One region of the Brevibacillus ginsengisoli genome, then DNA from elsewhere that is predicted to be linked to it. Evidence: predicted binding sites of a transcription regulator. Region 1 holds the regulator's gene; the other holds the start of a gene.

What was found. The regulator Rex, encoded in region 1, represses fermentation and respiration genes when NADH is low (regulators of the CRP and FNR family bind a similar motif). The targets are predictions, from matches to a motif close to TTGTGAAATATTTCACAA.
Region 2: ACQCN2_RS13430 (hemerythrin domain-containing protein) is a predicted target of Rex. The motif match lies at 3,893-3,910, and genes of this name have one in related genera.

The regions. Positions count from the first base shown of each region.
Region 1 is NZ_JBNJQR010000002.1:187,003-193,159, forward strand. Features, by position in the region: gene dinG (ATP-dependent DNA helicase DinG) at 1-1,827, shown strand, start outside; gene ACQCN2_RS04505 (ComEC/Rec2 family competence protein) at 1,863-2,750, shown strand; gene ACQCN2_RS04510 (redox-sensing transcriptional repressor Rex) at 2,768-3,388, shown strand; gene ACQCN2_RS04515 (amidohydrolase) at 3,436-4,731, shown strand; gene ACQCN2_RS04520 (hypothetical protein) at 5,129-5,827, shown strand; gene ACQCN2_RS04525 (cell wall elongation regulator TseB-like domain-containing protein) at 5,884-6,157, shown strand, end outside.
Region 2 is NZ_JBNJQR010000006.1:18,602-24,758, forward strand. Features, by position in the region: gene ACQCN2_RS13410 (PAS domain-containing sensor histidine kinase) at 1-1,098, opposite strand, end outside; gene ACQCN2_RS13415 (FeoB-associated Cys-rich membrane protein) at 1,264-1,425, opposite strand; gene feoB (ferrous iron transport protein B) at 1,492-3,501, opposite strand; gene ACQCN2_RS13425 (FeoA family protein) at 3,498-3,737, opposite strand; gene ACQCN2_RS13430 (hemerythrin domain-containing protein) at 4,006-4,539, shown strand; gene lpdD (prenylated flavin chaperone LpdD) at 4,648-4,974, shown strand; gene ACQCN2_RS13440 (ribonuclease FAU-1 family protein) at 5,036-5,611, shown strand; gene ACQCN2_RS13445 (CPBP family intramembrane glutamic endopeptidase) at 5,529-6,157, opposite strand, start outside.

The sequences.
Region 1 (6,157 bases):
CTGAAGGGACGAGGGAATTATATCTGTCTGCGTAAATTCGAACATGCCTTGTTGGAACCGACGGAATCAACTCACGAGATGTTTCTCGCCAAAGCCCAAATCGTAACCTGGTTGACGCAAACCGTTACGGGTGATTACGAGGAGTTAAGTCTTCCTCCCGCCGGTAATCTCTTGTGGCAGCAAATCAAGAGTGATACCCACTCCTGTCTCAATCGACATTGCCCGTGGTTTTCGCGCTGCTACTATTTTCAGGCGAAGGAACGAACGAGAGACGCTGATCTCGTGATCGTGAATCACGCCTTATTGGTAAGCGATATGCAGGCAGAGAGCAATATTTTGCCGCCAAGCGATGTGATGATTATCGACGAGGCGCATCAGCTTGAAGACGTGGCTAGTCAGCATCTCGGGCTGAATTATTCCACTGTTCAACTCGTTCAGTTATTGGATCGGTTGGAAGTGGATGAAGAAAACGGCATGCTTGATTCCTATGGAAGAGAGTTGATTGAATGGCGCCCGGCACTTTTCCAGTCCGTAGAGAATGCGCGTCACGAGCTGCGACAATCTCATATCCAGGCGAAAGAGGATGCTTCGCAATGGACTCAGCTTCTGTACCACTGGGCGTTGAAGCGCGCGAAGGAAACCACAGAGATTGGGCGTGCGACCATTCGTTATAAACTGTCGGACTTCTACGGAAAAGACGAACGGATCCGCAAAACATCAGATAAACTGATCGTGAGTTTGACTCGATTCGCGGAACAATTGGAAGCGTACCTCAATCTGACCAAGTCTGTTGAGGATACGTTCACCTATTCTATCAGAAGCTATCAGACGAATATGAGAGGACTTCTGGAAGAAATCAAGCAAACAACTCAAGCAATTCATATCCTGCTCGTGGAAGAAAGAGAAGACTTGGTAAAATGGATGGAGATTGAATCACGCACATCCCGCAAACATCTCTTCCTGTTCAGCTCTCCACTCGATATCGCCGAAGCTATGAGAGAGCAATTGTTTGAGAAGAAACGTAGTGTGATTCTTACTTCAGCGACGTTGACGGTGAAAAATAGCTTTGACTACCTAGTGGAACGATTCGGATTTGATCCCAAGCAATCAAAGAATTATCGTACGCTATCGCTGCCGTCTCCGTTTCATTATGAAGAACAGGGATTGCTGTTACTGCCTGCTGACTTGCCGTCTATTGCGGAAAGTGATGGACAGTATCTCAATGCTGTCATTCAGGGATGTATTGACGTAATTTTGGCTGCACAGGGAAGAACACTCATCTTGTTTACTTCCTACTCCATGCTTCGTCAGGTATATGATGGGCTGAAAACAAGATTGCCGGACGAGGAAGGCATTACCTTGTTAGGTCATGGCATCGACAGCAGTAATCGAAACAAATTAGTTCGCAAGTTTCAGCGGGAGCCACGAACGGTATTGCTTGGGACGAGCAGCTTTTGGGAAGGGGTAGACATACCGGGTGATGCTTTAAGTTGCCTGATTATCGTTCGGTTGCCTTTTGCGCCGCCAAATCACCCATTAACGGAAGGGCGTTCGGAGAAACTAAAGGAAGAGAAGAAAAATCCGTTCATGGCCTTGTCGCTACCTCATGCAATCATACGATTCAAGCAAGGAGTAGGACGTCTGATACGCCATCATCAAGATCGTGGAGTCATTGTGGTATTTGATACCCGCATTGTCGAATCCAGGTACGGACGATCCTTCTTGAAGTCGCTACCGCCTTTTCAGACGAAGACAGGTACCTGGACACAATTGCGTGAAATGATTCGACCATTTTTGAACGGTATGCTAGTGGACGAAGAGTCATAGAATGAACCAACTGTTTTATAAGGGTGGTTGGTTCCATGAAATATACGTACCCATTGCTTCTGATTCTTACTTTACTACTTGCGGCCTGCACAATAGATGAGCATCTGAAGAATGTCGTCAAAGTGGACGACCCCATTTTGAGCGAAAATGAGAATGACTTTATCGGCATGGTGACAACATTTTTCCCGCTGAATGAGGGAGAGAGCACACTGATCCGCTTCCCGAATGGCAAGAAATTGCTGATTGATACAGGCAGTGCACAAGATGCTTCAGATTTGATAGAGTTATTACAGGAACGCAAAGTAACCAAACTGGATTATGTCATCATTACCAACGATTTACCCAACCATGCGGGAGGTTACCAGACACTCGCCAATAGCTTACAGATTGACACGGTAATGATACCAGAAGCCATCAGCAGATCCATTCGCCATGTCGTTCCGATTGGTCAAGCTAAAAAACTAGTCCTTCTTCGGGAAGGAGATGAGCTGGCCTTCGATCATGAGATCACCATAAAAGTACTCAATCCAAGTGAGCCGTTATTTCTTTCTCCACAAGATCATTCTCTGGTGTTCCTTTTACGGCAAAATAAAATAAAGTATCTATTCACAAGCGGCATTGGAGAAAAAAGTGAAGAAAGACTCCTGGAGCGCCATCCAAAACTTTTGCGAGCTGAGATTCTAAAGGTGGCGAATCAGGGAAGCAATCAAGCCTCTTCGCAGGTGTTTTTAAGTAAAGTGGACGCGCAGGTGGCTGTTATCGAGTCCGGAATCTTGGAGAACGGATTCAAGGGAACCCAGTCGGAGATCATGGAACGATTAAGCGAATCCTGGGCGGAAACATACGTAACAGGACAACACGGAACGATTACGATTTTATCCAATGGAAAAGACTACAAGGTTTTAAAGCGTAAAAAGGAATAGAGAGGGGGAATTGGAGCATGAAAGCACCTAAAATTTCAGATGCAGTTGTCAATCGACTTCCAATTTATTTGCGTTATTTAACTTCATTGAAGCAAATGGACGTTAAAACGGTTTCTTCTCAACAAATGGGAAAAATATTAGACGTGAATCCGGCCCAAATCCGTAAAGATCTAGCCGCGTTCGGGGATTTTGGGAAAAAAGGGATTGGTTACGATGTCGATTATCTTATCGAGAAAATCAGACAAATTCTAAAGCTTGACCAGGAAATCCATGTTGCTCTGGTGGGGGCAGGTCACCTGGGACATGCGATCAGTAACTATAACGTCTATTTGAAGGACAACATGCGGATCGTCGCTATTTTTGATGCGGATGAATCCAAGCAAGGAAAAGAGATTGCCGGCTTAAAAATTTATTCGATGAACTCCCTAAAAGAAGTCGTGTCCAGCATGCAAATTCGTTTGGCCATCATCACTGTACCTGCTCAGGCAGCGCAGGAAGTAGCGAATTTGTTAGTCGAAGCGGGAATTGAAGGGATACTTAATTTTGCGCCAATGAATCTTCGAATGGAAAAGGATGTGCGAGTGCATAACGCGGATGTGACATCCAGTTTGCAAAGCTTAGCGTACTACCTTACCTAATGGCTAAAGGTTTGTATATCACACAATGATTGGAGAGTCCTAAGAAAATGAAAACGATCATTACACATGCTACTATCATAACCGTGAATCCAACGAATGATGTGATTCTGGATGGAGCAGTTGCTTTCGAAGGAAATATCATTACATATGTAGGTGAGACCCCAGCGGATCTGTCTGGCTATGATGAAATCATTAACGGGAAAGATAAATACATACTCCCAGGTTTTGTTAATACTCATGGACACGTGGGAATGTCCCTTTTGCGCGGGTATGCGGACGACCTTCCGCTTCAGCAGTGGTTGGAAGACAAGATGTGGCCGCTCGAAGCTCAATTTACGGCTGATCACGTCAAATGGGGAGCTTATTTGTCCATTATCGAAATGATCCGTACAGGTACAACCACCTTTGTGGATATGTACGATCACATGAATGAAGTGGCCCAAACTGTACAAGACTCTGGTATGCGCGCTCGTTTGTGCCGCGGTATGATTGGATTCTGCTCAGCTGAAGAGCGTAAGGCCAAACTAGAAGAAGCCACTCGATTTGCCCGTGACTGGCACAATCAAGCAGATGGACGCATCACTGTGATGATGTCTCCACATGCGCCGTATACTTGTACACCAGATTTTATTACGCAAATTCTTGAACGCGCTCATGAGTTGGACCTTCCGATGCATATTCATATGTCCGAAACGGCTTTTGAAGTGGAGCAAAACGTGAAGGATTATGGAGTTCGTCCAGTAGCCCATCTGGAGAATTTGGGAGTATTTTCACGACCAACGCTTGTGGCGCATGCCGTACATTTAACGGATGAAGAGATCGATACTTTGGCAAAATATGATGTGAAAGTATCTCATAACGTCGTGAGCAACCTAAAATTGGCGAGTGGTGTAGCTCGGGTTCCTGACATGCTTGCGAAAGGCATCAGTGTATCGCTTGGAACAGACAGCTCAGCCAGTAACAACAACCTGAACCTGTTTGAAGAGCTGAAGTTGTCAGCTATTCTTCATAAAGGTGTGAACCATGATCCGATTGCCGTTCCAGCCGAACAGGCACTTCGTATGGCAACGATCCTTGGAGCAGACGGTGTCTTCCAAAAAGACAAGCTTGGTTCACTTGAAGTCGGCAAACAAGCGGATATGATCATGCTCAACAGTGCCCAAGCTCACTTCCATCCTGCGCATGACCCTATCTCGCATGTGGTGTACGCAGCCAATGGACGTGACGTATCCGATACGATTGTTGCGGGTCAATTTATCATGCGAAATAACGAACTTCTGACGGTCGATGAAGAACAAGTTATTTTTGAAGCGAATCGTATGTTTCAAAAGCTGAATCGATAAGTTTCACCCTCATGGAGATGAATGAAAAAGTCCTCCCATCAGAGCATTGACGGGAGTTTGGTGCGGCAAAAAGTGTAGGTAGGGGTATTTTGGTTAGCTTCCATCGTGGCAGTTCCGCCAAATGTGTTTCAATGAGGTGTGGCGATAATCAATTGTTGATGGCTGAGGTAATGCTCTAAGCGGTGATGATAACCCTGCCCAGGAAACGGTGTACTCCTGTAGCAACGACTCCATTGGATCCAGGGTTGTCGTCGGCAGTTTCACACGCTCACCTCCTTGGGGTGTAACTGTAGTATGACCCTTCGTCCTTTCGCTATGTTTAGCAAGTTTTCGGCATCGTTCTAAAACCTTCTTGTCCTGCATAATTTTTAGGAACCTGGGACGAGGGGGGATAGAATTGTACATCAGACGAAAACAGCTTTGGTGGCTATTTCCTATTTTTGTGAGTTTGTTTGTACTTGGAGTCGCCCTGGCGAAATGGACAGAACAAACCTTACCCCTCTATGCACACTCAGCAACTGATGGTGAAGAAGGTACGCTTGATGCAAACCGGATTCAAGTAGAGAAATTAATCAACCAACTAAAGGCAGATTATCCAATCTCCTATCAAGTCCAGACGCGGGGTCAGTTATACCGGGGAGTGTATCATGGAGAAGGGTTTGACTTATCCGGTGAGGTGTCAGGTCACACCATCAACATGAAGCGCTCAAACTCAAAGCTTTCCCTTGTGATAGATGGTCACCAGGAGAATCCGGAGTTCTTACCCTACGCCTTGTTTACACCATATGAACATGCAGCAGTGATTCAGGGACAATTACATTCCATTGAACCCCGTATTCTGGAGGGGAATCCATCTAATCGTAAAGGATTCCAGTTCACTCTTCCTGCCGATCAGGTTCGTGAGATGTTAGCCTTATGGTTAGGTCCTCAATTTCAAGCAGATGCTGTCCTAGATCACTATATGGAGAGTGTAGTCATCCGCTATGAGCTGTGGTATGATACGAATGATCATCAGTTGAAACAGTTGACTGTCAATCTGGAAGCCAGTCAATCGCAACTTTCAAAACATGATCAACTAATTTTTCGGTTTTCTTAAGAGAAGAAGCAATTCCTTATGGATCATGGTTGCTTGGATAAAAGGAGTAAACGTTTGTGTATCTTCGGATTGGATTAGTCATTGTAGCGATTGTGTTGGTAATCGGCGGCTTTTCGTATAACATGATTTCAAATGTGATTAGCGACAAGAATCAGTATGAGGATCAGGTTCGACAATGGACCAAAGAACGAACAGGAATAACCCAGATCGATCAGATTGATGAATACCGTGGCAATAAAACATATGCGGTTGTCATTGGAAAGAACCAAGTTGGTACACCTATCGTTGCTTGGTTGACTCCTGATTCTGTTGATTTTGAGATTCTTGATG
Region 2 (6,157 bases), on a different contig from region 1:
AAGAACAAGCCATTCTCCATTTTGATGAAGATATCGCAAATCTAGTGTAACTGGCTGCCAATTCGTAAGCATTTCATCAAAAAGATTCGTTACTTTCTCTAAATCTTCGGAATGAACATTTAAAAAAGACGAGGTGCCTTCCACTTGATCCGGGGCAATGCCGAGTACAGTCTGATGAGATGGGGAGGCGTACATAACGATACCTTTTACATCAATAATTCGAATCATATCGAACATGTTTTCGGCGATCAGTCGAAACTTGATTTCATTTTCGCGCAGGGCTTTTTCAACCCGTTTGCTTTCTGTTATATCGCGTAAAATGTTGGCAAATGCAATGACTTCACCATCTGCGTTTCGAATTGGCGAGTAACTGATACTGACATCAACAAGTGATCCATTTTTGTGTTTTCGTATGGTTTCATAGCCTTTTATATTTTCACCTGAACGAACACGTCTATGTAGGTTGGCCACCTCTTCACGGTATTCAGGAGAAGGAAGCGTCTGTACTTCTTTACCAAGCATTTCTTCCGTAGTATAGCCAAAAATGTCCAGAGTGGCCTGATTGATTCGGATGACACGGCTGTGTAAGTCAAAAATTCCGATTGCATCAGAGGTATTAGTCAAAAAATACTGTAAATGCTCGTTTGTCAATCGGAGCTCCTCCACGTATTTTTTTCGCTCCGTAATATCTCTGGCAAGGATCAACAAGGCAAGCAACGTACCTGAGTCATCATGGATGGGGGTGAGCGTCAAGGAAATATCGAAGAGACTGCCATCCTTGCGCAGACAAGCGATTTCATAACTGCTGATCGACTTGCCATCTAAAGCCGCTTGGATAAGAGACTGAAATTCATCAGCGTGTGACTCTGGGATGAAGGGAATGGTTTGGAAAAGGACTTCATGTTTTGCCCAACCGTACGTGATTTCAAACGCGTCGTTAACGTGTCGAATCGTCTGATCAGGATTTAAAATCATGATAGAATCCAATGAATTGGTCAAAAAAGAGGTAAAGAAATGACGGAAGAACGAATCATCCGTCTTCCCAATGTTGTTCTGTCCCATATCACCGAGTTTCTGAGAGTGAACAAAGTTGCTCATGAACAGGACCACTCCAATCAGTTCGTTAGGTATCGTATAAGAATCTTCTGAATGACTTCTATTGGTCTATAATATAACAAGAATAGATAGAAGGGGTAGTTAACGTTCGGGCACAAAAAAACCCCCGCGAAGAGGCGTCACAGCCGCGTTTCGCAGGGGATAATATTAAACTTTGTGAGCGGGATGTTCGAACGTTTGGCAGGAAACGCTGCAATTTTTATTTTGCGAGCAACTGGAGCAAGCTCCTTGTTTGCTTTTTTTTACGTGGCGATACAGTGTCCACCCTGCGTATCCAAACACAACCGTACCAATGAGGATGTCGAACATAATCTCATCTCCTTGTGATAGAATGCCGTTTTGCTAGGGCTAAGCGGGCATCGTCATGACGTTCGTTTAAGCCAATCCGATTAGCTTGCCTCCCTGGTAGATGATCAATGCTACTAGATAAGCAAGTACCAATGCGTATCCCACTGAGAAGATCGTCCAGCGGCGGGAAGCTGTCTCTTTTTGAATCACCCCTACAGTTGCGAGACAAGGGGTATAGAGTAAAACAAAGGCCATGAAAGAGTATGCTTGCAGTGGTGTAAAGAATGTTCCCATCATGCCAGTCAGACTTTCAAGATTAGGAGCGTTGTAAATAATATTCATGGTCGAGACGACAACTTCCTTGGCAAAAAATCCGGTCAAAAGGGCCGAGCTTGCTTGCCAATTGCCAAATCCCAAAGGAGCAAACAGGGGAGAGATAAGACCTCCAATTTGCGCCAAGAAACTATGGTCCATATCGACTCCGAATCCTGAGAAGCCCGCGTACGATAAGAACCAGATCAATACAGAACCACCCAAGATGAAGGTACCCGCTTTGCGGACGAAGCCTTTCCCTTTTTCCCATGTACTACGGAAGAGGGTACGTCCTTGTGGCATCCGATACGGTGGCAGCTCCACGATGAACATGGTGTTTTCAGAGCGGAGCAGGGTTGACGAGAATAGTTTGGCTAATAAAAGAGCGAGGACTACCCCCAAGACATAAAGAGATAAGACGATTGCCGCCTGATTTTTTACAAAGAACGCGCCGACGAACAGACTGTAAACCGGGAGTCGAGCGGAACAGGACATTAATGGAACGAGAAGGGTGGTCAGGAGCCGTTCTTTGGGCTGTTCAATAGTACGCGCGGCCATCACGCCGGGAACGTTGCAACCAAATCCGATAATCATCGGGATAAACGATTTTCCATTGAGTCCAACCATCTCCATCAATTTATCCATAACGATGGTGACACGTGACATATAACCCGAATCCTCAATAAAGGAGATGAGGAAGAAGAGCATAAAAATTTGCGGGACAAAGACCAGTACACCACCGACCCCCGCTATGATTCCGTCGACAAGTAAAGCGTGAGTGAACTGTGATGCTCCAACTGACGTGAGAAACTGATTGACCGTATCACTAAGTGGACCCGAGATAAAGCCGTCCAGTAAATCAGAAAGGGGAGTTCCTATCCAATCAAAAGTAAACTTGAACATGACATACATGAACAAAAGAAAGATGGGCACGCCTAAATATTTATTAGTTACGATCGCATCAATGCGGTCTGTGAGCGTATGTTCTACATGTTTGGTGCGAGCAAGAGATTCCTGAACTACTTCTTTGATAAAAGACGTTCGAACCTGACGAAGATAATGTGGCAACGACATCGCGTTTTCCTGTTGGACTACATGTTGTTCGGTCTCTTGGTAGAGATGCTCCAATTGTGAGCGCTCAATAAATTTCTCCAGCGCTTGAGTAACAAGCGGATTACCCTCCAAAAACTGCAACGCCAGCCATCTGGTAGGAAGTGGTTGGTCTTTCGGTATCCATTGGGTAAGGGAGGCGATTGCCTGTTCGACATTCGGACCATAGTTGAGATCGAGCGGTTTGGCGGTTTGTTGCTCCACTTTTGATAATTGGGCAACAAGTTCGTCACTGCCTTTGCCGGTACGCGCCACGATGGGTACCAAGGATACGCCAAGGATTTGAGCCAGCTTGGAGTAGTTGATATCGATCCCTCTGTTCTTAGCCACGTCGATCATGTTAAGACCCATGAGGACAGGTTTCCCATACTCAAGCAATTGTACGGTCAAGTAGAGGTTTCGCTCTAATTGAGAAGCGTCTACAATATTCAGGATTGCTTCGAATTGTTCATCGAGAAGAAACTGGGTGGCAACTCCTTCATCACGTGAGAGAGGGTTGAGTGAATAGATCCCAGGCAAATCGATTAAATGACCTTGCTTGTTTCTCAGCAGACCTACTTTTTTCTCTACCGTTACCCCAGCCCAGTTGCCAACATACTCATAGGAGCCGGTCAACGTATTGAAAAGTGAGGTTTTCCCCGTATTGGGATTGCCTACAAGCGCGATGTTCATCATACAACTTGCACCTCAATCATGCATGCTTCACTGCGGCGAATCCCGATGCATTGTCCATTGGATTCCAATGTGAGCGGTCCACCGAACGGGCAGGCACGCTTCATGCAAATCTCAGTCCCTTCCATGATACCGAAGTCAATCAAGCGACGCAGGACAACTGCACTCACTTTGGATATATTACAAATGCACGCTTTCGTGCCTGGTTGAACTTCTGCAAGGCTCGCGGTTGGTTTCATAAAGTCCTCCAAAGAAGATAATGATAATCTTTATCAATTAGGCTACTGTAATTACTATATCACGGTATGATCTGAGGGGCAATGAGAATCTTTATCATTTGTAACACTTGCTTATGATAACATGATTTCACCAGAGATGTTATGACATTTATCACACGTAACAATTTTCACAAGTTCGTAAGATCCCCGGGCGAGAAGAGTTTTAATGAAATGTGAACCACGATACTTATGGCGTAAAAGCGATTCAAGTTGAAGGAGGTTGCAACCTATGTCTTTCGGTTGTGGAATGGGAAATATGAACTTGCCGCTATGCCAAGCATTGGCTCAATTAAAAGAGGAACATATACCGTTGCGAGCACAAATGGATGAGTTCTATCTGCTTGCCCAAGCGATTGGACAAAATGACCAAATCACGAATTGGGCGGAATCACTTCACACGGTTCATCAAAAAGCAGCAGCCTTTATCAATAAACTGGACCCTCATTCTCTTCGGGAGGAGGAGATCTTGTTCCCGATGATGGCCAATTTCATTGGTCGTGAAAGCGGCCCGATTGCTGTGATGGAATATGAACATGATCAGGCAAAGAATAATCTCAAACAGTTCTTGAAGCAAATGGACCAGCTTCCTGAAGTCGTAGGCAGAGATGAAGCGAAGGCGATTGCTGGCTATCTGAAGAATGCCTATATCATTTTGACAGAACATTTTATGAAGGAAGAAAATGTCTTGTTCCCAATGGCTGAACAGATCCTTTCAGCGGACGAGAAGGATGAACTTCTACAGAAATTTAATGAAATATCGTAAGGAAAGAAGTGTAATCTTTTGCGCACTATCCGATAACTAGGGTAGTGCTCTTTTCATTTGTACGAATGAACAAAAGATTGCTCACAACATATTCGAGGGGGAGTCACAGTGAGTTCTCGACCATTTGACATTGCAATTCAAACCTACCGAGTCGGTAAGGATTATGTCTTTCATCTGACAGGTGGAGTTGCCCATATTGGAGCGGTCGCGACCGCTTATGTGGAGAACACAGAGATAAAAGTAGGCTTAACCACAGTCCCCGGTCATCGGGAAGATGAGTTGGCGGTTGAATTGGCCACAGCAGCGTGCGAAGCCTATAAACAAACCGTCACGGCCATTGTCGGCATACATATAGATCACGCGACACGTGAAGAGATACAACAGATGGTAGAAGTGGCCCGTCAAACGATAAGGGAAACTATTCGCGGCGTTTGAATGGGTGAAGGAATGATGGGCTCCGAACCAGAATCTTCTATCAGAGGGGAGGAGTATTTGGATGAAAAGAAAATATGCTGACCTTTCACATTCACCTCGGATTTTAGAAAAAAAGTACCGACAGTATGTTCTTACAAATGAGCACTTCAGTGGGACAGTCTCGCTTGTTCAAATTGAAAAAGTAACGGAACCTGGCTTTATTCAAATAAATGACGAAAATATTTGTATAATCGACGCTGGTTATGAGTGGTTAATCCATGTACCCGATCATTCGGCATTTGTCATGACGACGATCTTTAACGAGCGTCAAGAAATCGTACAGTGGTACATTGATATTTGTGAGCAGATCGGGAAAGATGAGAGAGAGATCCCCTGGTTTGATGATATTTATCTGGATATCCGAGTATTACCTACAGGGGAAGTAGATGTACTGGATGCGGATGAAATAGAAGAAGCGCTTAGCCAAGGGGTGATCACCAATGATCAGCATGAGAAAGCGTGGAAAGAGCTAAATCGATTGCTTGCTCTGATTCGCAACAGGAGCTTTCCGTTGATTACATTCTCACGTGACCATCTTGATTGGGCTCTTCCATTGGTTTCTCCATATAAGGGAGTGCAAGGACCATCAAATCCATGACTGCATGAATGAGAATGGCGGGCAGAATTGATTGAAAGCTAAGGTAAATCAAAGCGAGAAATAAACCTGAAATGGAGGTTTTTATCACACCGTTGAAGCCTTGATAGTAATGAATCAGGCCGAACATTACCGAAGAAATCATCAGATACACGACAAGGGAAAAATTATGTAGATAGGACGTCAAAAACAATAACGGAAACGCCCTGCACAGCAATTCCTCACAGACTCCAGCAGTCAAGCTAACCAGTACCCAGAGACTTCGCTCCTTTGAGGAATAGGGTCGAAGGTAAGGGAAGTAGTCGGGCTGTTTTTGACTATCTTGAGTCAAACGTTCTCGAAAGTCAGCATTTAATCTGCTGAACACTAGATTAAAGGCGACTCCAAAGAAATAAAGCATAAACAGGCCAATGACAAGCCATCGAAGCCAAAGCGGAAGGGCAGAAGTTGTAGGGTCGATCCAATTCAAACCAAGACTTTGTCGAGGAAGTCCTTGTGCTATTGTGACGCCTAGCAAATAAATCGTTGGTATCCACAAGGTGACCATGG